Regions from separate parts of the Rhodococcus sp. PAMC28707 genome, predicted to be linked through region 1. Evidence: riboswitches for the same ligand, from Rfam matches in the RefSeq annotation. Region 1 holds a riboswitch; each other region holds the start of a gene.
The links. A riboswitch is a leader RNA that binds a small molecule or an ion and turns the genes downstream of it on or off. The one in region 1 is predicted to bind cobalamin.
Positions count from the first base shown of each region.

Region 2: it holds a riboswitch for cobalamin, as region 1 does, so the genes downstream of both, E5720_RS12225 (ABC transporter substrate-binding protein) here and E5720_RS01985 (magnesium chelatase subunit D family protein) in region 1, are expected to answer to the same signal.
Region 3: it holds a riboswitch for cobalamin, as region 1 does, so the genes downstream of both, metE (5-methyltetrahydropteroyltriglutamate--homocysteine S-methyltransferase) here and E5720_RS01985 (magnesium chelatase subunit D family protein) in region 1, are expected to answer to the same signal.
Region 4: it holds a riboswitch for cobalamin, as region 1 does, so the genes downstream of both, E5720_RS09655 (CbtB-domain containing protein) here and E5720_RS01985 (magnesium chelatase subunit D family protein) in region 1, are expected to answer to the same signal.

Region 1 is NZ_CP039253.1:430,433-437,569, reverse strand. Features, by position in the region: gene mtr (mycothione reductase) at 1-749, opposite strand, end outside; gene E5720_RS02000 (alpha/beta hydrolase) at 746-1,786, opposite strand; gene mqo (malate dehydrogenase (quinone)) at 1,949-3,484, shown strand; gene E5720_RS01990 (GNAT family N-acetyltransferase) at 3,498-4,001, shown strand; cobalamin riboswitch at 3,982-4,130, shown strand; gene E5720_RS01985 (magnesium chelatase subunit D family protein) at 4,194-6,128, shown strand; gene cobO (cob(I)yrinic acid a,c-diamide adenosyltransferase) at 6,140-6,760, shown strand; gene E5720_RS01975 (cobyrinate a,c-diamide synthase) at 6,754-7,137, shown strand, end outside.
Region 2 is NZ_CP039253.1:2,699,535-2,706,671, reverse strand. Features, by position in the region: gene E5720_RS12245 (FUSC family protein) at 1-533, opposite strand, end outside; gene E5720_RS12240 ((2Fe-2S)-binding protein) at 604-1,296, opposite strand; gene E5720_RS12235 (ABC transporter ATP-binding protein) at 1,293-2,060, opposite strand; gene E5720_RS12230 (iron ABC transporter permease) at 2,057-3,145, opposite strand; gene E5720_RS12225 (ABC transporter substrate-binding protein) at 3,145-4,140, opposite strand; cobalamin riboswitch at 4,239-4,388, opposite strand; gene E5720_RS12220 (GAF domain-containing protein) at 4,430-5,731, opposite strand; gene E5720_RS12215 (IclR family transcriptional regulator) at 5,777-6,628, opposite strand; gene E5720_RS12210 (NAD(P)/FAD-dependent oxidoreductase) at 6,907-7,137, opposite strand, start outside.
Region 3 is NZ_CP039253.1:1,345,462-1,352,598, forward strand. Features, by position in the region: gene E5720_RS06085 (pyridoxal phosphate-dependent aminotransferase) at 1-673, shown strand, start outside; gene E5720_RS06090 (AraC family transcriptional regulator) at 682-1,698, shown strand; gene E5720_RS06095 (VOC family protein) at 1,706-2,131, opposite strand; gene E5720_RS06100 (alpha-ketoglutarate-dependent dioxygenase AlkB) at 2,216-2,839, shown strand; gene E5720_RS06105 (3-deoxy-7-phosphoheptulonate synthase) at 2,805-3,917, opposite strand; cobalamin riboswitch at 4,151-4,364, shown strand; gene metE (5-methyltetrahydropteroyltriglutamate--homocysteine S-methyltransferase) at 4,489-6,744, shown strand.
Region 4 is NZ_CP039253.1:2,130,318-2,137,454, reverse strand. Features, by position in the region: gene E5720_RS09670 (PPE domain-containing protein) at 1-582, opposite strand, end outside; gene E5720_RS09665 (PE domain-containing protein) at 638-940, opposite strand; gene E5720_RS09660 (histidine phosphatase family protein) at 1,033-1,599, opposite strand; cobalamin riboswitch at 1,655-1,793, shown strand; gene E5720_RS09655 (CbtB-domain containing protein) at 1,825-2,019, shown strand; gene E5720_RS09650 (CbtA family protein) at 2,046-2,804, shown strand; gene E5720_RS09645 (metallopeptidase family protein) at 2,929-3,261, opposite strand; gene E5720_RS09640 (septum formation family protein) at 3,275-4,366, opposite strand; gene E5720_RS09635 (ankyrin repeat domain-containing protein) at 4,400-4,795, shown strand; gene serS (serine--tRNA ligase) at 4,806-6,059, shown strand; gene E5720_RS09625 (NAD(P)/FAD-dependent oxidoreductase) at 6,067-7,137, opposite strand, start outside.

The DNA.
Region 1 (7,137 bases):
AGACCGACTTCTTCGCCCTCGGAGATCGCCTGTGCCTCGCCGGAATCGAGGTGGACGTCCCAGTTCTTCTGGGCGTGTTCGGTGAATCGATCCGATATGTCTGTGTCGAGACCGCGTAGGAGTGCGCCCTTGCGGGCGACGATCGACACTTTGGATCCGAGCGCGCCGAACACATGCGCGAATTCTGCTGCTATATAACCTGATCCGAGGATGACGAGATGCTCCGGTAACTCGGGCAGTCGCATGACGTCGTCGTTGGTATGAAACGGCACGCCGCTGTCGAGTATCTGCTGAGGCACAACCGGCCTGGATCCGGCGGCGATGACGACCTGGTCGGCGGTGATCACTTCGCCGGCGCCGGTGTCGATCGTGCGGGCCCCGACGAACGACGCGTGGCTGGAGAACAGGGTGACGTTCGGGCTACCGCTCTCGCGGTAGTTCTTGCCGCCCTCGGACATGGGGTCGATACGACCGAACACCCGGCCGACTATGTCGGACCAGCGGACGCGATCGATCGAGGAGTCGATTCCGTAGCGTGCCGAATCTCGGATCGTCTGCGCGACCTCGGCCGCGTAGACGAACATCTTTGTCGGGATGCAACCGACGTTGAGGCAGGTGCCTCCGAACGGTGAATGCTCTTCGAAAATTGCCACCGTCTTGTCCGCGAACTGCTCGTCCGCGATGGAGTTACCCGAACCTGATCCGATGATCGCGATGTCGAAATGACGACCGGTTGCCTGACTGCTCACGAAATTGTCCCTAGTTCGTTGTGGTTTCGTCCGGAATCTCGTTCGATGTGCTCACTTCGATGCAACCACTCGAGCCACTCGTCTACCTCGTCGAATGCCCGGGCCCGCGGTACGTCCTGTGAAAGAAAGACGTCGTGGCGGGCGCCCTCGATGGGGACGATCGTCGTACGATCGCCCAGGCAGCCTGCCCAGCGCGCGATTTGACGAACATCGAGCACCGCATCGGCAGCGTCGATCTCGGAACTGTACTTGCGGGAGAAGTGCGTCACTTTCGACCGCAGAATCAGCGAAGGAATGCCGATGTCGAGACCTCGATGCAGCTTTGCATGCCCGTGACGAATCGCGCGGATCCAGCCGAAGGTGATGGGGAAGCCGGACAGTGGCTTCCAGTCGAGGTTGTAATCCCACTCGCCGTGCTCGGAGGCAGCAAGCGAGAGGCCATAGGTGTCCAGACCCATACCGGGCAACGCCGTCTTGGCTTTGACCTTGCCGATGAGGCCGATTGCGGTTGTGCCGACGCTACGAACCGCTGCGGGGCCCTGAAGGTCGAACCAAGGGCTGTTCAGGATGACACCGTCGATACCGAGGCCGGTGGTGCCGCCGTCCTGACGGTTCAGGCGATCGAGCCACAAAGGAAGAATCAGCCCGCCCGTGGAATGAGCGAGGAGCAACACCGACTTACCGCTCGGCTCCCTGCGAACCAGCGAGAGCGCTTCGTTCAACTCGTCGTCGTAGAACGCGAGATCGGTCACGAAGTGCGGTGTCTGGCCTGCACGCAGAGATCTTCCGCACTTCCTCAGGTCCAGCGCGTAGAACGCATAGCCTTTGGCTGCGAAATGTTCGGCCAGGTGCTGTTGAAAGAAGTAGTCGGTGAAGCCGTGAACGTAGATTACCGCTCGGTCGAAAGACGGTGTATCTGCCGGTTGGTACCGAACGAGAGTCGCCTCGACCTGGCCTTCACCGTCCGGATCTGCACCGAGGGGAATGGTCGTCTGCTCGTAGCCGTCGCCGAGGACATCGGGTACCCAGGTAGTCACAGATCACAACTGTAGTAGCAGGTGCAAAGCGTACTTCGAGAGCACAATCGAAGAAGAGCTTGTAAGCGCTTCGAGTCGGGTATCTACGGCCGGGTAATGTAGCCGCCACCTGAGCAGAGTTTCCTCACGCGAGTACTCACGAACAAGGAAGTCGAATCTCCAGTGTCAAATGAACAGCGCTCCAATCAAGAGCAGGTCAAGCGAGTGAAGACCGATGTGGTCCTCGTCGGCGCCGGAATCATGAGCGCAACTCTCGGGGCACTGCTTCGGCAGTTGGAGCCCGATTGGTCGATCGATGTGTACGAGCGACTCGACGCCGCTGCCGCCGAAAGCAGTGACGCGTGGAACAACGCCGGCACCGGCCACTCCGCGCTGTGTGAGCTCAATTACACGCCGCAGAACAAGGACGGTTCTGTCGACATCGCCAAGGCGCTCAACGTCAACGAGCAGTTTCAGGTTTCCCGTCAGTTCTGGGCGCACAGCCTGGAAAATGGCATACTGAGCGACGCGAAGAACTTCATCAACCCGATCCCGCACGTGAGCTTCGTTCATGGTGAGGACAACACCAAGTACCTGAAGGCTCGATACGACGCCCTGGCCTCGAATCCGCTGTTCGAAGGTATGGAATACATCGACAGTCCGGACGAGTTCACGCGTCGACTTCCGCTGATGGGTGCGGGCCGGGACTTCTCCGATCCCGTCGCTCTCAACTGGAGCGACAACGGAACGGACGTCGACTTCGGTGCGCTCACTCGCCAACTGTTGAACTACCTCTCCGGGGCCGGCGCCACCGTGCATTTCGGAAACGACGTGCGCAACATCTCTAAGCAGTCGGACGGAACTTGGGACGTCAAGGTGGCAAACCTTCGCACCGGGTTCAAGAAGACGGTCAACGCCAAGTTCGTGTTCGTCGGCGCGGGTGGCGGCGCGTTGCACCTGCTCCAGAAGTCGGGCATCAGCGAGATCAAAGGCTTCGGAGGGTTTCCGGTCAGTGGTGAGTGGCTGCGCTGCACCAACCCCGAGCTCATCGCGCAGCACTCGGCCAAGGTGTATGGCAAGGCATCGGTCGGTGCGCCTCCTATGTCGGTGCCACACCTCGATACTCGTGTCATCGGGGGCAAGCCCGGTTTGCTCTTCGGTCCGTACGCCGGATGGTCGCCGAAGTTCCTCAAGGAAGGAAAGCTGACCGATCTACCTTCGTCGGTCAAGCCGGGGAACTTGATGTCGATGCTCGGAGTGGGCGTCACCGAGCTCGGACTGGTGAAGTACCTTCTGAGCGAACTGTCTCAGTCGCAGGCCGATCGCGTGGATACGCTGCGCGAATTCGCACCCAAGGTCCTCGACAAGGACTGGGAGATCGTCACCGCAGGCCAGCGGGTTCAGGTCATTCGAAAGAAGGGCCGCGGCGGAGTTCTCGAATTCGGCACCGCTGTGATCAACGCTGCAGACGGAACGATCGCGGGCCTGCTCGGTGCGTCGCCGGGTGCTTCCACTGCGGTTCCGGCGATGCTCGATGTGTTGCAGCGTTGCTTCGGCGACCGCTACGAGGCGTGGCAGCCCAAGCTCAAGGAAATGGTGCCCTCGCTCGGGGTCAAATTGGCCGAGGATCGTTCGCTGTTCCGCGAAATATTCGACTGGACCTCGCGTGCGCTCGAGCTGGACGAGTCTTCCCAACTCGCACAGCACACCGGCGTGTGATAGCAACAGGCCTATGACTACGCAAGCTGCTGCCCTCAAGCGCTCCTGGGCTTTGGACCTGTCCAACAAGACCATGTACGACCTGTTGAAGCTGCGTGTCGAGGTTTTCGTCGTAGAGCAGGCGTGCGCCTACCCCGAACTCGACGGTCGAGATCTGCTCACCGAAACGAGGCATTTCTGGCTCGAACGCGACGGCGAAGTGGTGTGCACACTGCGTCTGCTCGAGGAGCACGACAACGGAGAGAAGGCCTTCCGCATCGGGCGGCTGTGCACGCAGCGGTCGGCGCGAGGGCAGGGGCACACCACGCGTATTCTGCGTGCTGCCCTTGCCGAGGTCGGATCCTCTCCGTGTCGTATGAATGCACAGAGCTACTTGGTGGACATGTACTCGAAGCACGGGTTTCTGCCCGATGGTGAGGAAGTTCTCGAAGACGGGATTCCGCACACGCCCATGCGTCGGGGCGGCGGAACTCCTTGGGGCGAGGCGTCGGGCGGCAATAACGTCGAACGACGGTAGGGTTCGATCAACGGAGCTGATGCGGGGAAGTCCTGTGTGATTCAGGCGCGGTCCCGCCACTGTGTACGAGTAGGCCGATTGTCGGCAGCCTCGTAAGTCAGATCACCGCACAGCATCCATTTACTTTGTCCACTTCTTCGGTGGGCATCGAAAGTCCTCGGCGCGGAAACCGAGGAATGAAGGGGATCGAAAGTGCAGCAGGCCGTTGGATCTTCAGAACCCGGTTATCCGTTCAGCGCGATAGTCGGCCAAGACCAGCTTCGATTGTCATTGATCCTGTGTGCGGTGCACCCGGGAATCGGTGGTGTCCTCGTCCGCGGTGAGAAGGGGACGGCGAAGTCCACTGTCGTGCGTGCCCTCGCGACACTCCTTCCGGACATCGAGGACGATGGCGTGACACGGCCGGCCCGACTGGTAGAGCTTCCGGTCGGCGCGACCGAGGACCGCGTGGTCGGTTCGCTCGATCTGGAGAAGGTGCTTCGAGACGGCGAACGTGCATTCCAGCCGGGACTGTTGGCCGCCGCTCATCGGGGTGTGCTGTACGTCGACGAGGTGAATCTTCTGCATGATCACCTCGTCGATGTTCTGCTCGACGCGGCTGCGATGGGGCGCGTCCATATCGAACGCGACGGGGTTTCACATTCCCATCCCGCGCAATTCGTCCTCGTGGGAACCATGAATCCAGAAGAGGGCGAACTCCGACCACAGTTGTTGGATCGCTTCGGGCTCGCCGTGGAGGTCACTGCCTCACGTGACGTCGACATCCGAATGGACGTCGTACGACGTCGGCTGAACTACGAGCGCGACCCCAGTGCGTTTGCTGCTCACTACGCCGATGAGGACGCGGACATCGCCGCACACATCGTCGCGGCTCGACTCGTACTCGATCAGGTGGAACTCGACGACACCGAACTTCGTCGAATTGCGGCGCTGTGTGCATCGTTCGACGTCGACGGGATGCGAGCGGACCTCGTAGTGGCAAGAACCGCATCGGCACACGCGGCATGGCGAGGTTCGCCGAAGGTCGAGGAGTCGGACGTGCGGGTCGCTGCGGAATTGGCATTGCCGCATCGCCGCAGGCGTGACCCGTTCGACGAACCGGGGATCGACGAGAGTGCACTCGACGACGCCATGCGCGACGCGGCAGAACAGGCAGACTCCGCGAAGCCAGAATCCGGCCAGGAACCCGACGAGCCGACCGATCCCGAACCGACCGATCCCGAACCCACGGATTCAGGACCGGACCCGGATGACGACGGTGGCGGTGCACCGACACCCGACCAGGCTGATCCACCGTCCGGCAACGGATCTCGTGACCGAGATGCAGCAACGCCCGGATCGCAGTTTCGCGCGCGGTTGATGGAAGTTCCTGGCGTCGGCGAGGGAGCGCCCGGGCGTCGATCCCGGTCGCGTGCTGCGCAGGGGCGCGTCGTGCGCCCGACCACCGAGCGTGGCAAGGGACTTCACCTCATCGGAACATTGTTCGCGGCAGCCGAGGATCAAGTCGCGCGCGGACGAACTTCCGGGAAATTCAGACTCGAGCCCGCGGACCTACGCGGGGCGATTCGTGAAGGTCGCGAAGGCAACCTCATCGTCTTCGTTGTCGACGCATCCGGATCGATGGCTGCACGCGATCGGTTGTCCGCCGTGACGGGAGCAGTGCTGTCGCTACTGCGCGATGCATACCAACGGCGAGACAAGGTCGCGGTCATCACTGTTCGAGGGCGCGAGGCCGAGTTGGTTCTTCCGCCGACGTCGAGCGTCGACGTCGCTGTCACCCGCTTGCGCAGAATGAAGACCGGTGGGAAGTCCCCACTGGCACAAGGCTTCCTGCGAGCCCGCGAGGTCGTCCTTCGAGAGAAGGTCAGAGATCCGCTGCGCCGTGCGCTCGTCGTCGCGATGACGGACGGGCGAGCGACGGGCGGTGTCGATCCAGTCGGGCGCGCACGTATCGCTGCGTCGCGTCTGGCAGCCGACGGCACTGCTTCGGTCGTCGTGGACTGCGAATCGGGCATGGTCCGTCTCGGACTGGCCGCCGATTTCGCCGGGCATCTACAGGGTGGCTACGTGCGGCTTGCCGACCTTTCCGCCGAGCACGTTGCCGCCGTCGTTCGCGCAGCGGCCTGAGAGGACGAGCAATGCCACAGGGAGTACCACTTGCGGGAACAGTTCCCGACGACGGCCTGACGACGCGTCAGCGCCGCAATCAAGCACTTCTCGCCGTGCACACCGGTCCGGGCAAGGGCAAGTCGACGGCAGCCTTCGGGATGGCACTGAGAGCGTGGAATCAAGGATTCGACGTCGGAGTTTTCCAGTTCGTGAAGAGTGCGAAATGGAAGGTCGGCGAGGAATCGACGTTCAAACTGCTCGGCGAACTACACGAGACCCAGGGCACCGGCGGGGCCGTCGAGTGGCACAAGATGGGCGAAGGGTGGTCCTGGACGCGCAAGAAAGGTTCGGACGTCGACCACGCCGCCGCAGCTGCTGAAGGCTGGGCCGAAATCTCTCGAAGATTGAGCGAGGAGACGCACCGCTTCTACGTGTTGGACGAATTCACCTACCCACTCAAGTGGGGATGGGTGGACATCGACGAGGTGGTCGAGGTGCTCGTGAACCGGCCGGGTAATCAACACGTCGTCGTCACCGGACGTGACGCACCGCAGGCGTTGATAGATGCCGCTGACCTCGTCACCGAAATGACCAAGGTCAAGCATCCGATGGATGCAGGCCGAAAAGGTCAGCGCGGTATCGAATGGTGAGCCGTCCTGCTCCCGCCGTCGTGATCGCTGCGCCCGCATCAGGTAGTGGAAAAACGACGGTAGCCACCGGGATGATGGCTGCTCTCCGCGCCATGGGGGACCGGGTAGCGCCGTTCAAGGTGGGTCCGGACTATATAGATCCTGGATACCACTCTCTCGCAACGGGTTTGCCGGGCCGCAACCTCGATGCAGTGATGGTCGGGCGAGAGCGTATCGGCCCGCTTTTCCTCCATGGCAGTGCCGGCTGCGACATAGCGATCGTCGAGGGAGTCATGGGGCTTTTCGACGGCAAGATCGACATGGCAGGTGCCGGACAGGCTTCCGCGGAGGGGTCCACGGCAGCAGTGGCCGCAATGCTCGGCGCACCTGTCGTTCTC
Region 2 (7,137 bases), 2.3 Mb from region 1:
TCGACCCCTGGCCGCTCTGGGAGGATCACCGTCCGAACGAGCAGCGATATCGCGACACCGCACGCGATCGATACCAAGAAAATTGGAATCTGGCTTGGCTGCGCACGCAGGAAAAGGGCAAAAAAATAGCAGATGAAGGCCACCATGCCCAGGGCAGTTCCTCGTGGGCCGTACCGCCTGACCCAAACGGCGGCGAAAAGCACGATGATGAATCCGACATCGGCAACCGGGCCGAACTGCGACAGGATCGCCGAGAGCGAGACTGCAGCGGCGGCCGGGAAGAACAGCAGCAGGGTGGTGACGACGCGGCTGCGCTGGTCCTTGTCCTTCACCGCCGCAGCCGACTGCATCGCAACGACGGAGCCCAACAGCGCGACCGTGATCGGTTGACCGACCAGATTCGACGCCGGTAGAAGAAATGCAATGGCGAGAACCAAGGTCAGCGTCGTTGCCGTTGCACTGCGCAGCCGAAGCCTGCCGGGGTCGGAGACGGCAAGAAAACGCGACGTCTCGTGCAAGAAACGAACTGCCATCCACCGATTATGCGGCCCCGCCTACATTGGCCGCACAATCGGTGGACAGTGTGGTCGTATCGCTCGAGCTCTAGTAGCGGGCGGCTCGTTCGAGTCCACGCCGACGATCCGCCGGCGTTCGTCGAGGGCAGCTGGTGCATTTGTCGGCTCCCGCGGTCTCGTACAAAAGGCAGCACGAGCAGCGCTGGGTGAACCGGCGGCCCCCCACGTCGACAAATCTCGGCGACGGCAGCGTTTCCTGCATATTCGCGATCAACGACATAGCGAAGCGACTGCCGACGGTTCTGTCGCCGAGCGCGGCCCCCACGTCGAGGCTGCGGTTGGCGATCGAGTCCGTGGCAATTGCCCACAATGCCCGTCGACGTGCGCCCGAGGCCTCGGCGAGTACGTCGATAATGCCCGCGAACGTTGCGTCCAGTGCGGGTGCCAGTTGCTCGGTCGAGATGGTCCGCTCGGTTCTCACCCCACCCAGGTAGCCGTTGGGCCGCAGGAAGCAGTGTGCGGTATCGAGGCTTGGATCTGCGGCCTCATCGGTCACCATCGCGGTGGCGACAGCAACGAAGGCGAGCGTCGAGCTCGCCGAATACCACCACAGGGTGCCGTTGACCCGATCGTCGACGCAGTTCCACCGCACTCCGGTGTCGACGACGCGAGCCCGTATCCAGTCGGCGTCGAGCATCAACGACGCGGGAAGATCGAACGGCCCTTCGAGGTATTCACCGAACCCTGGTATTCGCGCCGCGGCACGCGCATAGACGCTCATGCCAGCCCGTGTACGTCGATGACGGGCCTCGGATGGGTACGGACCGTCGCGCGAATGCCGAACACCTCCGCCAGCAACGTGTCGGTCAGAACCTCGGGAGTCGGGCCCGAAGCGACGACGGATCCGCCGTCGAGAACCGCCAGCGAGGAGCAGTACTCGACGGCCAGACGCAGATCGTGCACAGTGATGACGATAGCGAGCCCGTCGGCAGCCAGGTCGGCAATGGCGCTCATGACTATGAGTTGGTGGCGCAGATCGAGATGGTTGGTCGGCTCGTCGAGCAGCAGAATTCGTGGCTGTTGAGCCAGTGCGCGGGCAATGGAAACGCGTTGCCGCTCACCGCCGGACAATGCCCCGACGTCACGGTCGGCCAGACCGAACAACTCCAACCGGCGCAGGCAGGATGTCACTACCTCGTCGTCGGATGCGGTCGGGGGCGAGAACCAACCGCGGTGCGGCACCCTCCCGAGCGCGACCGATTCTCGGACCGTCAGTCCGACGGACGCCTCGGGTTCCTGCGATGCGACGCCGACGGTCCGCGCGAGTTCCGCGCGCTTCATCGACCGTGCGTCGATATGGTCGACGAGGACGGACCCGGACGCCGGTGTCAACGCCCGGTAGCAGCAGCGCAGCGCCGTGGTCTTACCTGATCCGTTGGGTCCGACGAGTCCCAGAATTTCCCCGGGACGGACACTGAAATTAATGCCGTGCAACACTTCTCGCGATCCGAGCCGGGCAGTGACCTCGTGTATCGACAGAGTCATCGCTGGGCCCTTCCGTACTGACGAGAGAGCATGAACACGAAGATCGGTGCGCCGACCAGTGCGGTGACCACTCCGACCGGCACCTCGGTGCTGCTGGAAACCGATCGTGCAAGTGTGTCTGCCCCTACCAACGCGATCGCCCCGAGCATGGCCGCCACAGGAAGCAGTCTGATGGCCCTGGTACCGACGATGTATCCCGCGAGATGAGGTACGAGCAAACCCACGAAACCGATTCCGCCACCGACGGATACGGCAGCACCGGCAAGCATCGAGACGGCCAGGAGCTGAAGTACACGGAATCGCTGCACATTCAATCCCAGAGCGGCGGCGCCGTCGTCACCTGTTTTGAGCAGGTCCATACGCGGCGCACTGAGCAACAGCACTGTGCCGACCACCAGGAGCGCGATCGTGGGGAAAGTCAACGTCGACCAACGCGCGTCGCCGAATCCTCCTGCAAGCCAATGCAAAACACCACTCAGGGTGTGTTCGTCGGCGAATACCAGAAGAGTGAACGTGATCAACGCCGAGAACACGGCGCCCAAGGCGACGCCGACGAGGACGATTGCCGTCGACTGTGGGTACCTGCCACCGATCAACAATGCCAGGAACAACGGGATCATCGCCCCGATGAATGCCGCTGCCGGGATGGTGAAAACTCCCAGTGCACCTGCCCCGATTCCCAGCGTCATCACCAACACGACGCCGAAGCCCGCTCCCGAGGACACTCCCAGCAGATACGGATCGGCAAGCGGGTTACGTGTGACGGCCTGTGCGACACCGCCCGCGATAGCAAGCGAGGCACCGACGACCGCTGCAGTCAACGACCGCGGAAGTCTGGAGTCGAGGACGATCACTGCGCGGGCCTCGGTCCACCAGGATTCGAACGTTCCCGGCATCACCTTGTGCATCACGATCGCCCAGACGTCACCGACGGGAATCCGTACCGACCCGAACGATGCTGCCGCTGCGATTGCAGCCAGAAGACCGACGATCAGCAGTGCAAGAATTACGCCGAGCGGAAAGCGTGAGCGTCGAGTCGACGTGGATTCGGAAGGCGCAGTGCGGGTTTCGACGGCGGTGGCCATCAGTCCTGGAACCGGTCCGGGTGCAGTGCGCGTGCGATGGTGTCCACGCTCGTCACCAGTCGCGGGCTCTCGAAGAAGTCGTCGAGCGGTACGACGATGAAGTTGTCGCGTTGGACGGCAGGCGTCGTCGCCATGATCGGTTGACTTTTCAGGAAGTCGATCTTGCCCTGCGCGGAGGTATCGCCGTAGTCGAGGACGACGATCGCCTGTGGTGCGCGTTCGCCGATGATCTCCCACGTCGTGTCCAGGTAGGGCCGCTCGCCTTCGGGGAAGATGTTTTCCGCCCCGGCGTAGTCAGCGATGACCTGCCCGACGCCGACGCCCCCGATGGTCGAGGGAACGTCTTCACCGGAGTCGTAGAAGAACGTCGGGGTCGGAGCCACGCCGGTCAATTTCTCGCTTACTGCATCAAGCCCCGACACGACGCCGTCGGTGACGTCTTTCGCTGCGTCCTCGGTTCCCAGGATTTCACCGAGTTGGGTGTAGTCCTTCTCGAGCATCCCGATGTCGGGGAATCCCGATCCGCAATACTCGGAGAACAGGAACGTCGCGACGCCGACGTCGGTGAACGATTCCCGGGAGCGGCCCTTCTTGTCGTTGAAGGCACTTCGCATGCCGCCCACGACGAGGTCCGGGTCGAGATCGAGGATCTGTTCTTTCGTCGGGTATTCGTCGGCGAGGCCGGTGATTCGTTCGAATGCAGCTGCCGTCTCCGCAGTCGGGGTGGCGTTCTGATAGCCCATCCCGACGATCCGATCCGCGGCACCCATCTCGATGAGCACCTCGGTGACGTGGTCGTTCATGGAAATGATGCGTTGCGGAGGGGCATCGAACTGCTGGGCGAGGCCGCAATTGGAAATGGTGACCGGCTCGTCGAACGCCGCCGCGGCCGAGGTGGCGTCTATCGAGTCGCCACGCGAACAGCCCGCGAAGAGCAACGCGGCTGCAGAACCGACCGCGACAATTCGGACGATGGAGGGAGTAGATGGTGACATATGAACCTCACTTGGAGCTCAGAGCCACGAAATTGAGAGTCGACGCGCAGCAAAATCAACCACGCGCAGGACTGCCGATTCGTAGACCACGACGAATAGGTGTCGCACACACAGCCGCTGGGTAATCGGACTTGCCATCTCCACGAGAGGAGACAGCCCACCGTTGCGGGTCAGCGCCGGATTTCGACCGGCTTCCCCCTACGACTGGCTTGCTAAGTGCTTCGTCCAGCAGTATGCACGAGAGGCTTCGGCAGCGGTCGAGCGCGCCTACCGAGGCCCACACATTCCGTCAGCTGATACGTCGTGACCGAACCGCGGGTGCCGAAGAATGCGGCAGCAATCTGCTGATGTCCTCCGGCAGCAAAATTTCGACGGTCGCCGACGCGTCGAACCGGTAGGGCTGGGTCATGACCACACCGGACAGCTGCTTGCGTAGACGCGACATTTCCGCCCTGACGGTGATCGCCCTTCCGCCGTCTCCGAAGAGATCCGCCGCCATCTGTGCCGCGGTCCGCCCCTCCCGATGGACTGCCAGCAGGTAGAGAATCTCTGCGTGACGCGGCGTCGGCTCGTGTGTCCATTCCCCGACCTCGCTACGGATCTGTACCCGCGTGTGCTGCGGATGGCGTAGATCGATACGGACCGTGGTGGCACCGGCGGTCTCGGAGATGGATGCCCTCTCCGCCACCCCGGTCGGCCGGACGAGCCATCCACCGGGCAAGGGCTCGACGTCACACACACCGAGCGTCGGCATCCAGAATCTCCCCGTGGCCAGATCCTCGGGCAACAGAACTCGAGTGCGCAACGCGACGGACGAGGTGGCCGCTACCCACCCGTTGGCGTCGACCGCCAATGCGGGGGAATGTAACCGAGCGAGCATGGGGGCCGCGACCGAGCGCAGCAGATCCAAATTCTGCCGATGATGCTCGCGCAGTTGGGATTCAGCAAGACGGGCAATGGCATCCACAAGCGCGAGCGTGGTCGGATGCACGCTACTCGCAGGCCCACTGACATCGACCGCGCCGATCACCTGACCGGTCCGCGGGTCCTTGATCGGCGCACCCGCACACGTCCATGGATGATGGCTTCGCACATAGTGTTCGGCGGAAAAAATCTGTACTGCTCGGCGCGAAACCAACGCAGTTCCGATCGCATTGGTACCCACCGAGTCCTCGGCCCAGCTGGCACCCTCGACGAACCCGAGTCCGTCGGCGCGATCGAGCACTGCCGTAGATCCACTGCGCCACAACACCCGCCCGTGACGGTCGGCCACAACGAGAATGTTGTTTCCGTCCTGAACGACCGATTCCAGCCCTCGAGCCAGATCGTCGAGTACGTCGATCAGACCCGAATCACGACGGCTCAGCTCGAGATCGGAGATGTCTACAAGTGAGGGTGAGATGGATTTTTGTTCGGGATCGATACCGAGAGTCTGCAACCGCCGCCACGAATCACCGATCACCTCGCGCGGCCGGGCGGGACCCTTGCCGCCTGCCATCGTCGCGTCGTAGACGGCCGTCAGTATCCGCGCGTAGCGGCGTGGATCCTCACCTGCCGCCAGCGCAGGCTCGGGACCTGTCGACTGAGTCATTGCCGACAATTGTGCGCCAGCTCACATAGAAGTGCAGAGGTGGGGTCAGTTCGCTCGCGTCGAGGGCGCCTTGCGGGCACTGCGGGGCGCTCCGCGTTTGGGGAACAGAGTGCGCGAAACCTCACGAGCGGCGTCCACGACCAAAGGTGCCACTCGCTCGAGTTGTGCGTTCCGCGTCTCTCCACACAGCGCGATACCACCGGCCGGGCCTTCGTAACCACGAATCGCAGACCCCACGCATGAGATCCCACGGACCGCCTCTTCGAGACCGAACGCCAGCCCCTGGCGCTGACGAATGCGGTTCAACTCCAGATGGAGGACCGCCCGCTCGGTGATGGTCTTGTCGGTGAAGCGAGGAAGGGTCGCGCCGAACAAGGTGTCTACATGCTCGGGATCCAGCCACGCCAACATCGCCTTCCCACCGGCCGTCGCGTGCGACGCGGCCCGGCCACCGACGCGGGACGGCAGCGCGGCAGCGAACCGTCCACCGACCTTGTCGAGGCAGACGCTTTTGGATCCGTCGAGAACAGATAGATGAACGACCATCCCGGTCTGCATGTGCAGCTCGTGCAGAATCGGCGCAGCAACCTCACGAATCTCACTGTGTCCGCCGTCGCCGCGGCCGAGCCCGAGCGCACGTGCACCGAGGCCATACCCGACCGAAGCGTGATCCACCCAGTCGAGCCTTACGAGTTGATCGAGAATGCGGTGAACGGTGGACCTCGGGAGCTGGGTGCAGACCGAAATCTCTTCGAGGGTCAGCCGGGCTGCTTTACCCCCGAACGCGTCGAGGATCAGTGTCATGCGTTCGACCATCGACGGCGGCAGGTCCGTCTTGGACTGCGCGGCGATTGCCCGGCCGGCGAACATTGTGTCGTTCGAGTCAACGATGGTCATGACACTCCCCCAGATAAGTTTCGAGTCGACTCAGCAGCTTTGGGTGTCTCGGTCGGGATGTACGAGTGTACCCAGAGGGAAATGGAAAATTCGGCTTGGGAAGATTCACCGGCGAACGAAAGGTGAGGTTCGGGGCACCACCTTCGGTCTGCAAACCGACTCGACCCGTCGACATGAATCACTGAGTGATACTTGGTATCTCATACCTGCCAAAGAGTAAGAGAGATTCAGATCACCGTCAAGCGGGTCCGCGTCGCCAGTGCGGACCCGCCGTGACGTCACTGCTGACTTGCAGCGAGCACGGTGAGTTCGAACCCCTTGTATCCCTCCGCAGCAACCTCCGCGATCTTCTTGCCGTAGTTGCCGAAACCACCCGCATACATCATGAAGACGCGCGGCTTGCCCTCGATATTTGCACCCATGTACCAGGAGTTGGCCTGAGGGAACAACGTTTTCGCGGCGACGGCGGCACACTCGGACATCCAGTCCGCAGCAGCTTGCTCGCCTGC
Region 3 (7,137 bases), 920 kb from region 1:
CAGACTTCTCGTGGTCAATTCCCCGCACAATCCGACGGGGATGGTGTCGACTCGTGACGAGCTCGTCCGTATCGCCGAGATCGCTTGCGAGCACGACTTGCTCGTCCTGACCGACGAGGTCTACGAACGCCTGGTCTTCGAGGATTCCGAGCATGTACCCATTGCATCGTTACCCGGCATGTTCGAGCGAACCGTCACCGTCTCCAGTGCCGCAAAGACCTTCAACGCAACCGGTTGGAAGACCGGCTGGGCACTGGGCCCAGCCGAACTCATCGATGCCGTGCGCTCGGCCAAGCAGTTTTTGACGTTCGTCGGAGGAACCCCGTTCCAGCCTGCAGTAGCGCACGCGCTCACCCATGAAGGCGCCTGGGTGGACCAACTCCGAGATTCACTGCACGCAAAACGGAACGTACTCTCCACCGCGCTGACCAAAGCTGGTCTGGAGGTGAAGTCCAGTAGCGGAACATATTTCGTCTGTGCCGACGTGGCACCGCTCGGTGAGACCGACGCCCTGAAATTCTGTCGCACACTGCCCGCCAGAATCGGCGTGGCGGCCGTCCCCGTCACTGCGTTCGTCGATCATGCCGAGCCGTGGAAGACTTTGGTGCGCTTCGCCTTCTGCAAAAAAGACGACGTGCTGGCCGAAGCGTCGGACAGACTGCTGAGACTCTGACAACCACCATGACCGCCAGAACCATCCCCGTCGCTTTCGTCGTCAATGCCACTGCTCTCGCGGCGAGCAGCGGCGTCGATCTGTCGTATCCACTGTCGATCGCGGGAATCGGGCCGGAAACGTTGAAGGATCCGCGAGCACGACTCACCGCCGAACAGGTCACACTGTTCACTCAGTCCGCATGGCAGATCACCGGTGACGAGCTGTTCGGATTAGCCTCGACGCCCATGCGACGCGGCAGTTTTCGCGTCATCTGCCAGACCCTCATACACAGTCCCGACCTCGCGTCGGCGTTGAACCGGATGACGGAAACCACGCGAGTACTCTCGGGACTTCCGCCCATGACGATCACTCGCGGTGAGAGCACAACGCGATTGACGATGCCGCCGGTGGACAACACTCATCTGCCGGAGCAGGCCAGGGAGCGGGCCGGCCAATTACTGACCGACTTTCGAATGTTGCTGGTACATCGCTTCGCCGCGTGGCTTATCGGTGGTCGGGTGAAGCTGCACTCGGTCGAACTGCCCTACGACATGCCAGACGCAGAAACCGCCAAGCTGTACGACCGAATGTTCGGCACCCGAGTGGCATTCGGCGCATCGGTAGCAGTCCTCGAGTTCGACAATGCCGCGATGCGAGCGCCGATCGTGCAAACCGAGGCGAGCCTGACCGACTATTTGCGCGAGTCACCGAACTTGTTGTTCACTGCACGCGACTACGACAGCACCGCATCATCCCAAGTGCGGCGAGCACTCGAACTGGGGCTTCAGGGCCGCAGTCCATGTACCGACGAGATTGCCGCCAAGCTGACGGTCAGCACCGCGCACCTTCGCCGACTGTTGCGGCAGGAGGGCACGTCGGTGAACCAAATTCGCGAGGAAGTACTACGCGACGCCGCCATCTCGGGGTTGAGTCGCGGAGATTCCGTCGACGATCTTTCTCATCAGCTCGGATTCTCGGAGCCGTCGGCCTTCCGACGGGCGTTCAAGCGGTGGACCGGACAGACGCCGGGCGCGTATCGGTGAAGCACCGCTAGGAGAGGCAGAACTCGTTGCCCTCCGGGTCGGTCATCGTGATCCACGTGCTCGGGCCGAGCTGACTGCGAAAGGCAATCGATGCCCCGGCCTCGACGAGGCTTCGCGCCACAGCCTCGCGGTCTTCTCCGACCCTCATGTCGAAATGCAGCCGGTTCTTCACCGTTTTCGACTCCGGTACCCACTGAAAGAGCACGCGCGGCGCCGAGGGTCGGTCGGGATCGACGATTGCGGCGCCGATCTTCCAGACGAGCCGACCGTGAAAGAGGAGTGTGTCGTCCTCGCTCGAGTGACCGGCGTCCACCATTTCCCTGATGAACTTCTCGTCCTGTTCCTCCACCTGCCACCCGAGGGTCGCAGCCCACCATGCGGCCTGCTCATGAGGGTTGCCGCTGTCTATCGTGACTTGAATTTCGTATCCCATGCGCACACGATAGGACACTGTTGCGACAATATTTTTGCGATCGATTATTGGAACATACGTTCGAGTGACGCTATGATTTCGGTCATGAGCGTGGATCTGCAGGGGTCGCTGTTCACCGACGGCGACGAGGACTTCGGTCCACTCGGGTCCTCGGTTACCCGGCGCACGCTCACAAATGGCGCATGGGTCGATGTCCGCCCCGGATGGGCGAGCACCACGGACTTGTTCGATCGACTCGTCACCGACGTCGACTGGCGTGCCGAGCGACGCCAGATGTACGACCGCGTGGTCGAGGTGCCGCGTTTGGCGCGCTTCTACTCCGAGTACGAAAGCTGGCCCGAGGCACGGTTGCTCGAGGCCAAGTCGGCACTCGATGCGCACTATCGGGCCGAGTTGGGCGAGCCCTTCGCCACCGCCGGACTGTGCTACTACCGGGATGGATCCGATAGCGTCGCCTGGCACGGAGACAACCTCGGCCGCAGCGCCACCGAGGACACGATGGTTGCCATCGTGTCACTCGGTGCCACCCGACAACTGATGCTGCGGCCGCGTGGCGGCGGCGCATCGTTGAAGTTCACGCTCGGCCACGGCGATCTGATCGTCATGGGCGGTTCGTGCCAACGAACATGGGAGCACGCCGTGCCCAAAAGCAATCGTGCCACCGGCCCTCGCGTCAGCGTGCAGTTCCGCCCGCGCGGCGTTCGGTGACTGCGGCTGCGAGTGCGTCGAGCTGTGCCGCAGTGGTGTCCCAGTCCAGGCATGCGTCGGTGATCGACTGACCGTAGGTCAATTCGTTCGCATGACCGAGGGTCAGATCCTGCCGGCCGGCTTCGATGAAGCTCTCCAACATGAGACCGACAATCCCCTGCTCCCCTGCTGCGAGCCGTGCCGACACGTCCGTCACGACATCGACCTGCCTGTTGTGGTCCTTTCGGCTGTTGCCGTGGCTCGCGTCGATCACCACGCGCTCGGGAAGATTCGACTTCCGGAGCCGCGCGATGGTGTCGGCGACAGTGCCCGCATCGTAGTTCGGACCGTCGGTGCCGCCGCGCAGAATCACATGGCAGTCGGGATTACCGACGGTTCTGATCAACGCGGAATGACCGTCGAGGTCCGTTCCGGGGAAGACGTGACTCGACGCCGCCGCCCGGGTTCCGTCGACGGCAACCTGAACATCACCCTCGGTCGAATTCTTGATTCCGACGGGCATCGACAAGGCGCTGCACAGCTGCCGGTGCACCTGACTGGCTGCGGTTCGTGCGCCGATGGCACCGTAGCTGACCAGGTCCGCAATGTACTGAGGGGTGATGGGGTCGAGGAATTCGCATCCGACCGGAAGACCGAGACTCGAGATGTCGACTAGCAACTGGCGGCCCACACGGAGGCCTTCGTTGATGTCGAAGCTGCCGTCGAGATGCGGGTCGTTGATCAGGCCTTTCCAGCCGAGAGTGGTCCGCGGCTTCTCGAAATACACGCGCATGACGATGTGCAGGCGATCATCGAGTTCGGTCGCCTTCGCGGCCAATCTCCGGGCGTAGTCCATCGCCGCGGTGGTGTCGTGCACCGAGCACGGTCCGACGACGACGATCAGCCTGTCATCACGTCCGTCGAGGATGTCGACGACGCCGTCGCGGCCGCGCCGTACTACGGCGGCCACTGCGTCGTCCGCCGCATGCTCACGCCGAACGGTCCGAGGAGACAGAAGCGGACTGATACTGATCGTCCGTCGCTCGTCCAGAGCAGAATCGTGCAGAGCTGGGTCGATGGTGTCGATGTCGGTTGTCATGGAGGAAGGTCCTGTTCCCAGACCGACTCGTTCACGGTGAATCCACGCGCACTTCGAGCCGGTCCGATTCCGGCTCGTGGGGTGGGGTGTCAGCGCATGGTGTCGCTGGCTGACCCACCCGGGGCCGGCCTGCTAAACCAAAAATACGTGCGCTTCATGGGGTCGAGAGTAGCAGCCCTTTCTCCAGAGGCGACCGAGCGCCTATGCTCGTGCTTGCAGTCGGTTCGCCCGCGGCCAAGAGGAGCCCCGAAGTCCGCAACGGCGACGCAAGAGGGAACCCGGTGAGAATCCGGGATTGTCCCGCAGCGGTATGCAGGAACGACCGCCGTCTATCAAGCACTGGAGAAGCCTCTCTGGGAAGCGACGGCCACTAGGAGCTTTTCTCGAGGGTTTGTCGAGATCGCGCGCCTGCGAGTCCGAATACCTGCCTTCTGTGCTGCGCACGCCGTGCGTAGCGGTTCACCGCCCCGTGGAGTGGGCGAGTAGACCTGAACTCTCGTCTTGGGCTCAGGCGTACTCGCGCGCACGGTGGTGTTCCACCCATCACGCCATGTATCTGGAGACACACGAAGTGACATTCGAATTCACTGCGACAGTTCTCGGTTCCCCCCGAATCGGCCCGAAGCGCGAACTGAAGAAGGCTGTCGAGTCCTACTGGGCCGGAAAGAGCGATGCCGCCGCACTCGGTGCCGTCGCCAAGCAGCTACGCGAGAACGACTGGCTTTCACTGAAGGCCGCAGGGCTCGACTCCGTGCCGATCAACACCTTCTCCTATTACGACCAGGTGCTCGACACCGCAGTCCTACTCGGCGCGCTGCCCGAACGGGTAAGCGCCATCGAGGACGATCTCGATCGGTATTTCGTCGCCGCGCGTGGCAACGACACCGTGCAGCCCTTGGAAATGACCAAGTGGTTCGACACCAACTATCACTACCTCGTACCCGAGATTGCAGCGAGCACAACGTTCGCACTCCACCCGGAAAAGATTCTCGGCGAGCTGAACGAGGCTCGCGCACTGGGTATTCCGGCCCGTCCGGTGATCGTCGGCCCGGTTACGTTCCTGCTGCTCTCGAAATCGGTCGGCGGTGATGCTCCGCTGCTGGACCGTCTCGACGAAATCCTCCCGCTGTACGCCGATCTGTTGACACAGCTGTCCGACGCGGGTGCCGAATGGGTCCAGATCGACGAACCGGCTCTCGTCGCGGATCGAACCGAAGCCGAACTCGCCGCCGCCGGACGCGCCTACGACTACCTCAGCGCCGTCGAGAGACGGCCGGCAATACTGGTGGCGTCGTACTTCGGGTACCTCGGTGACGCGTTGCCCGTACTCGCCTCGACCGGTATCGAGGGTTTGTCGGTCGATCTCACCACCCCGGGAACCGTCGAGCAGGTCGCAGCGGTGCCCGCTCTGGCGAGCAAGCTTCTCGTGGCAGGCATCGTCGACGGCCGCAATGTCTGGCGGACCGATCTGGACCAGGCCCTGGCCACGCTGGCGAGCCTGTTGGGCAGTGCTGGCGCGCTCGCCGTATCGAGTTCCTGCTCGCTACTTCATGTCCCGTACACGCTCGACTCCGAGACGCAGATCGTGGATCCACTGCGCTCGTGGCTGGCGTTCGGCGCAGAAAAAGTCGAGGAGGTGACCGTGCTCGCACGTGCACTTCGCGAGGGAACCGATTGCGTTGCAACCGCACTCACCTCTGCACGGGTCGCTGCGGAATCCCGTCGCACCGACCCCCGAGTGCACGACAGTGCAGTTCGCGCCCGACTCGAGGGTGGTGTGGCAGTCGATCGCAGTCCCGCTGCCGAGCGTCGGGTGGCCCAAGCGGCTCGGCTCGATCTCCCGTCGCTCCCGACGACGACGATCGGTTCGTACCCGCAGACAACCCAGATCCGTCTCGCCAGGGCCGAATTGCGCAAGGGCGAGATCGACGACGCCGAGTACGTGCGTCGCATGCAAGCAGAGATCGCCGATGTCATTGCACTGCAGGAGAAGTTGGGCCTCGATGTTCTCGTGCACGGCGAGCCGGAGCGCAACGACATGGTGCAGTACTTCGCGGAGCAACTGCATGGCTTCGCGGCCACGGCCAATGGCTGGGTTCAGTCCTACGGTTCTCGTTGCGTGCGTCCGCCCATCCTGTTCGGTGATGTGAGCCGGGCCGGCGCAATGACCGTCGACTGGATCGCCTTTGCTCAATCACTGACGGACAAGCCGGTCAAGGGCATGCTGACCGGACCTGTGACGATCCTCGCGTGGTCGTTCGTTCGCGACGATCAACCGCTGGCCGACACCGCAGATCAGGTCGCACTGGCCATCCGCGACGAGACCGTCGACCTGCAAACGGCAGGAATCGCGATCGTCCAGGTAGACGAACCTGCCCTACGCGAACTGCTCCCCTTGCGCACAGAGGACAAGAAGGCCTACCTGGAATGGGCTGTGCGTGCATTCAAGCTGTCGACGTCAGGGGTAGCGGATTCCACGCAGATCCATACGCACCTGTGCTACTCGGAGTTCGGCGAGGTGATCGATGCGATCGTCGCACTCGACGCCGATGTGACGTCGATCGAGGCCGCCCGCTCCCACATGGAAGTCCTCGACGATCTCAATGACGTCGGATTCGATCTCGGTGTAGGTCCAGGGGTGTACGACATCCATTCACCGCGGGTTCCGAGCGTGGAGGAGATTACCGCCTCCTTGCAGGCGGCATTGAAGGCCGTTCCGGCCGCCCGCCTGTGGGTCAATCCGGATTGTGGGCTGAAGACCAGAGGTAACGCCGAGGTCGAAGCCTCACTGCGCAACCTCGTAGAGGCCGCTGCTCTGGCTCGTTAGCTTTCCAACCCTGTCCGACTTGCCCTTTCGGCTCCTGCTCGTCGCCATTTCGATCCGGTCAGGCTTCACACAAGAAGCCTGACCGGTGAAGCGGGGCGCGGTCCTTTCGCTGACCAGCACGATACGGTCGAGCGAATTCCTGGCTGGGTTTCGAGAGATCGACGTCGGTGCCCGCCAGGCCGCCTACTTCGAAGAGCAACCGACACTGGCTGGGTCGGTGCATATTTGGGGGTCCAACGGTTGCTCGGATCGTCTCCGGCAACCACGCCCGCCGTCGAAGTCCGGATCGAATTCTCTGCGATCGACCACGACCCGTGGCACCGATCAGCCGACGCGCCGACGCGGCTTTGTGATATCACGCACTCCACAGTATAAGTATGAGTCAGGTCACAC
Region 4 (7,137 bases), 1.7 Mb from region 1:
CTTGGCGATACTGCCGTCGGGCCCGGAGGTGCCACCGGACGTGTCGTTGACGATCTCGGGCGGCCGATCGAACGAGACCGTCATGGCCAGCGGCGTCGTCGCAGCTTCATAGGCGTCCATGACGATCGCAGCCTGAACGTCTAGTGACTGGTCTGCAACTTCGAGTGCTTCGGCGCTGCCGTTCAGTGCGCCACCAGAGCTGTACGCGGCAACTTTGGCGGATTTCACAGCAGCTATCGCGACCGGATTCGGCATCGCAGCGACCGCAGTCGTATAGGCCGCAGCCTCGGCGAGAGCGTGTCCGCTGATCTCGGTGGCACGCGTTGCCGCACCCTGCGTCCACGCCAAAAATCCGCCGAAGCGAGCTTGGGCCGCATTGGCCGCCTCACCTTCCCAGCCGGCCGCGAGGACAGCCATGACCCGACCAACTGTGATCGATGCGTCGGTATAGGCGGCCGCAACCGACCCCCACGCGCTCGCGGCACCGATCAGCGGGGCCGGACCGGTTCCCAGCAGCAACGCCCCTGAATTTACTGTTGCAGTGCGTGGTAGCCACACGACCCCCGTTACGCCCAGTGTCACAACATCTCCCCCGTCATTTACTCAGCCCCGTCAGTGCTTGTGGATAGTCAGCTCTTCAGATTGTCAGTGCCCGACCGTGTTCGAAGTCGACATCTCGGTACGCGGACGCCTGTGCCCGCAGTGCGGCAGCAGCCTCGATCAGTTCGCCGATGGCGTCGGTGGCAGCGGGAGTGAACGAACCCGCAGCGCGAACGAAGTAGCGATTGGCGAGGAGTGAGACTTCCTCGCTGCCGGAGGGTGTGACTTGAATGGGTAGCGATGCGGCAGTCAGACTCGCCTGGAGCCGAGCTGCGAGGGCATCCAACTCGGCGGCGGCGGCCTCGAGGGCAACCGGGTCGACGCGCACATTTCCGGGCATAACCCCACTCCTTCGTCACGCAGCGAAAATTTCGCTCTCGTAGAACTTTGACGACGGCACTGGGCAATCGGTTCCACTCCGCGTAAAAAAGCTCAGGTGATTTTTTCTGCCGCAGACCGAAGGGTCCATCGCCCACCTCGGAAGTTCAGATTCGTCACCGTCGCGGGTGGGATGTCCACCCGCCAGAACGAGGACGACGGCGCGTCGAGTGCTGTGACGACGACGGCGCGGACGACAGCAGGATGCGTGACCGCCAGCAGCCGACGACGCTCGGTCGCCACCCTGTTCATCCATTGCCCGACGCGGTCGAACAGTGCGTCGATCGATTCACCACATGGTGGGACGGTGGAAGTGTCGGTGAGCCACCCCAGCAGCTCGGACTCGTCGAGGTCATCCATCGTTCGGCCGGTCCATTCGCCGAAATCGAGGTCGGCGAGGTCGGCGACGATGGCTCCCTTTACGCCGAGGACCGCCGCAGTCTGTCGAGTTCGCCGCTCCGGGGCGATCATCGTCATCTCGGCGTCCGAGTCGAACGTGAGTTCCTCCAGCCGCTTCAGCCCGCCCGAATCGACCGGTTCGTCCGAATGAAACCTGGCACGGCGCATTGCCTCGGTCGTGCCATGGCTGACCAGCGAGAGCCGCGTCACTGTCGACGGCATCGAGCACTCCTCTCCACCCATGGGCTCATCGCACCCTGGTTCCGATTGACACCGGGCTGATATCGGTGCCAGAGTTCGCGGGTAAGCGCGATGTGTACAGGCAATTCCGGTGTGAATCCGGAGCGGTTGCGCCACTGTGATCGGACCTCAGCGGTTCCGAGAGCCAGAAAACTGACACATCGCTTCGGTTCGAAAGGGACGCATAATCCCAGGAGGCATTCCATCATGGCCATCGTTCACAATCCCAGCAACGCCACGGAGTCGGCTGCCCTCGCAGTCGTCGTCGCGGCGGTGGTGCTCCTCGCATTCGTCGTGCTCTACCTGGTCGGTTTCGACCAGGGCGCCATTTCACGTAGTGGAATGTACATGCACGAACTGATGCACGACGGACGCCACCTGCTGGGTCTCCCGTGTCACTGACCGCGACGTCCCCGCGTGTGACCACCTTGCAGGGGACCTATCTTCAGTTGCTCGTCCGCGGACTCCTGGCGGGTCTCATCGCAGGTCTGCTCGCGGGCACCATCGCGTTCGTCATCGGTGAGCCTCACGTAAATTCGGCCATCGCCATCGAAGAGGCGGCAGGTGCAGCCGAGCACGCCGAAGTAACTCCGGGCGCACACTCGCACGACGAAGAAGATGCACTCGTAAGCCGTGACGGCCAACGTGCGGGGCTGTTCCTCGCAACCGGGCTGGCAGGGCTCGCGCTCGGTGCCATCTTCGCGACGGTGCTGCACTACGCTCGGCGGTTCACCTCGCTGTCCGGGTCCACACTTGCCCTCGCTGTCGGCGCGCTCGGCTGGGTGGCAATCGAAGCTGTCCCGTTCTTCAAATATCCGGCCAATCCACCTGCTGTGGGCGACCCGGACACCATCAATCAGCGCACCTGGCTGTGGCTCGCTTCTGTTGTTCTCGGGTTGTTGGCGGTAGCAATCGGAATCTACGTCGCGAAAACGGTGGCGTCGCACAGTTCGCTTGCCGTTCGGATCGCGGCTCCGCTGGCGGCGTTCCTCGTCGTGGTAGGCCTGGGATATGTACTGCTGCCCACGATCAACGAGGTCGGCGCGGACTTCCCGGCCACACTGCTGTGGGAGTTCCGACTGTCTTCGCTGGCGACGCAGGCGACGCTGTGGATCGCGCTCGGGTTGGCATTCGCATTCTTCACCGATCGGGCTGTCGGCAAGGCGCGCGAGTCGATTACGGCGTAGCTCTCGAGTTCAGCGCACCCCAGCCCGCTTCAGCGCCCAGTTGGTTCGGGCCCACCCCAGCCCGCTTGAATGGTCCATTCATACGATCAGATGTCTTGAAATCGACCATTCAAGCGGCGGGGAACTACCCGAAACCCAGTTCGTGCAAGCGCTCGTCGTCGATGCCGAAATGGTGCCCTACCTCGTGGGCGACGGTGATCGCGATCTCTCGTCGAGCGGTCTCGGGGTCGTCGACCATATCCAGAATCGGACGACGGTAGATGGTGATCACGTCCGGTAGATGCCCGCTGTACTCGTAGCGGTCGGTGAGCGCGACCCCCTCGTACAGGCCGAGGATGTTCTCGGTGGGGTGCTCTTCCTCGACGAGAATGACGACGTTGTCCATGCGGTCGGTGATGTCCGGCGGAAGCGTGTCGAGGGCGTCGCCGACAGCGTTTTCGAAGTCGGCGCGGCTCATGTCGGTAGGAATGTCATCCTCCCGACGTGATCGGGGCGGCACCGGGCAGCGGCGTCGGAAGTGCCCGACCGTCCGGGGCCGACGGCGGCGGTACCGGCGGTTGACCGTTGATGAGGATGTCGCCCTGTGCCGATCCGACGATCGTCGCGAACCCGCCCGTGTCGAGCTCACTTCCTATCGAACAGCTGACCTGACGGCTACCAGCCAGCCAACTGGTCACGTCGATGTTGTCCCAGAACAGCGTCAGCGTCTTGTCCCGCAGGGAGGTTGGGGAGCCGAGGTATGCGTTCACGGCGTCGGTGCAGACAGTCGTGAGGTAGGCGTCCTGGTCGGCCTCGTTGGGAATTCCGTTCGGAAACTGTTGGCTCAGGTCTGCGACGGAGACCACCTCGAAGGCGTGGGGCGCGCTGCAGTCGACCGGATCGGCGGGCACGTTCTGCAGGATGCCGATGCAGGTGCCGGGCTCCCACACGTTCGACTGATCCAGGTCGAGCACCGAGCCGGTCATCTCCTGCGGAATTCCCGTGTTCGTGGACTTCTGGATTCCACACCGCAATGTTCGTTCGCCCGATGCCCATCCTGCTTGGCTGGGGAACATCAGGCCGACACTGAACTTGCCGCTCGGATCGAACTTGGCACCCAAATAGTCGTCGACGGCATCGACGCAATGCTCGTCGCGTAGCTGTCCGAACCGTTGCGCTCCCGGGTAGACCGAGTTCGGAGCGAACTCGAGCCCGGGGTAGGCACTCAGATCGACGTCGGCTGCTACTTCGAATCGATGTGGGTCGGCGCAGGAGACTTCGGTGAGGTCCTGTCGGTCGGTTTCGGGGTCGTCGGTAGGCGTCCACTGCAGGCACGTGCCTGGATCGGCCGAACCGAACGTCTTGGCCGTGACGGCACCCGACGTCGCAGGCCCGGCGGCCGAGTGGGTGGCGATCTTCTCCGGTTGCGAGAAGCCACCGGACACGGAGAGCGTGATCGCAGCAGCCGCGACGGCCCCCACAGCGACGAAGGCGAGTCCTCGACGCGCACCGTGCGCCGATACTGTGCGCGGGTTGCGTGTCGTTGTGGGTTTCCCCGGCCGAACCGGATCGCTGGTGGACATCAACTCCATCATGCCCGAGTATCTTCGGTTCCTATGACAGACCCCGAGGAGACCAGTGCTGACATCGCCGAGCTTGCGGGCCGACTGTTCACGATGGCCCGCGACGGTGATGCCGAGTCGTTGAAGATATATCTGGACGCCGGAGTGCCGGTCGACCTCAACAACGAGGCGGGGGACACCCTGGTCATGCTGGCGGCCTATCACGGTCACCCGCGCACTGTTCGCATGCTGGTCGGCCAGGGTGCAGATGTGAATCGGCCGAACGAGAAGGGCCAGACGCCGCTCGCAGGCGCGGTCTTCAAGGGGGAGGACGAGGTGGTGCGGGAGCTGGTCGAGGGCGGAGCGGATCCGCACGGTGGTCATCCGTCGGCGATCGACGCGGCGCGCATGTTCGGACGCGAGGACTACCTGGTCTTGCTCGGCAAGTAAGGTTTTCCTCGTGATCGACCTGAAGTTTCTTCGTGAGAATCCCGATGTCGTCCGTGCCTCACAGCACACCCGTGGGGAAGATCCCGCGCTAGTCGACGTGCTCCTCGGCGCCGATGCGTCCCGACGGGCCGCAGTGCTTGCCGGCGATCAGCTCCGCGCCGAGCAGAAGGCCCTCGGCAAACGCGTCGGGAAGGCGTCAGCGGAGGAGCGTCCTGCGTTGTTGGCAGGGTCGTCCGAACTGGCGGCGAAGGTCAAGGCTGCTGAGGCGCGCCAGAACGAGGCAGATGCTGCGGTGGACAGCGCGCAACGCGCGTTGTCGAACGTCGTCGAAGAGGGAGCTCCGGCCGGCGGCGAAGACGACTTCGTGTTGATGGAAACCGTCGGTGAGATCCCGACGTTCGACTTCGAGCCGAAGGACCACCTCGAGCTTGGTGAGTCGCTGAAGCTGATCGACATGGAACGCGGCGCGAAGGTGTCGGGTTCGCGGTTCTACTTCATGACCGGGTACGGTGCGCTGCTGCAGCAGGGGATGTTGCAACTGGCGGCGCAGAAGGCCGTCAAGAACGGGTTCACCATGATGATCCCGCCGGTGGTGGTGCGGCCGGAGATCATGGCGGGAACCGGATTCCTGGGAGCGCACGCCGATGAAATCTACCGACTCGAAGCCGACGATCTGTATCTCGTCGGCACGTCGGAAGTCGCGCTGGCCGGCTATCACGCAGGCGAGATCCTCGACCTGTCCGAAGGCCCGAAGCGCTATGCGGGCTGGTCGACGTGCTTTCGTCGCGAAGCGGGTTCGTACGGCAAGGACACTCGCGGGATCATCCGCGTCCACCAGTTCGACAAGATCGAGATGTTTTCCTACATCAAGCCCGAGGATGCAGCGGCCGAGCATCGCAAGCTTCTCGAGTTCGAGCGCGAAATGCTTGCAGCAGTGGAGCTTCCGTACCGAATCATCGACGTCGCCGGTGGCGATCTCGGGTCCTCGGCGGCGCGCAAGTTCGACTGCGAGGCTTGGGTGCCGACGCAGAATGCCTACCGCGAGCTGACCTCGACGTCGAACTGCACGACCTTCCAGGCCCGACGCCTGGGTGTTCGGTACCGCGACGACAACGGCAAGCCGCAGATTGCTGCGACGCTGAACGGAACATTGGCCACGACGCGGTGGATCGTGGCGATCCTCGAGAATCACCAGCAGGCCGACGGGACCGTTCGGGTGCCGGAAGCTTTGGTGCCGTTCGTCGGAACGGATGTTCTGCGCTAGAGACGTGTCAGATGGTCGGCTTCACGTCGTCGGCCCAGGCGATCCGCTTCGGATTGCCGTGGCACTCGACGATCGCGGCGTGATCGCTGTCGAAGTAGTCCCACGCCCAGGACAGGAAAGCGTCGACTTTGCTGTGCGCGCCGCTCAGTAGTGCGGCATGGACGCCGAGCCACGCCGCGAATGCGAGTGGCCCCTCCACCTGATGTCGGTGCGCGCCGACCTCTGCGACAGCGGCCCCGCGGCCGATCATCGCCATGATGCCCTTGTCCTTGTACTGGAAGACCTTCCGATGCTTTCCCGCGATAGTCAGCTCGATGTTGTGGGCCGCCCAAGTCCCTGCTTGCTGAGCGACCGAACCCAACTGGGGCAATGTCCTTCCGTCTACATTCGGAATGTTCGCCACGTCGCCGACGGCGTAGACATTGTCGAACCTCGGGACGGTGAGATCGGCCAGCACGTCGAGTCGTCCGCCGGGACCGGGCTTCGCGTCGCCGGTCGCGGCCACTGGTGCCGCGGATTCGCCGCCGGCCCAGATGACGGTCCGTGAGTCGATGCGGGTGGAGTCACTGAGCACGACGCCATCGGCATCGACTGCGGTGACGCCGACCCCGAGTCGAACTTTCGCGCCGTGTTCGACCAGCTTGTCGTGTGCGTAGACATGCGAGCGTTCACTGAACGGTGCCAGCAACGCAGGCCCGTGGTTGACGAGCCAGGCCTCCCCGCGACCGCCTGGATGATTCATCTTGCGCAGAGCCGTGAACAGTTCGGCGAAGGCGCCCGCGGTCTCGACGCCGGTCGGTCCGCCTCCGACGATGACGACGTCGAGTGGATCGTGTTCACCGCGCAGCACCTCGCTGACGTGGTGACGAAGCTTCTCGGCGTCGGCGACGGAGTACAGCGGGAACGAAAATTCCTCTGCGCCGGGCGTTCCGAAGAAGTTGGCGCGCGCTCCAGCTGCGACGACGAGATAGTCGCCCGAGATCTTTTCGCCTGCGGCGGTGAGTGACAGTGAGGCAAAATCCAGGGTGCTGATCTCTGCCTGAACCACTCGGACGTTCTCGAAGCCTTCGAAGATCGT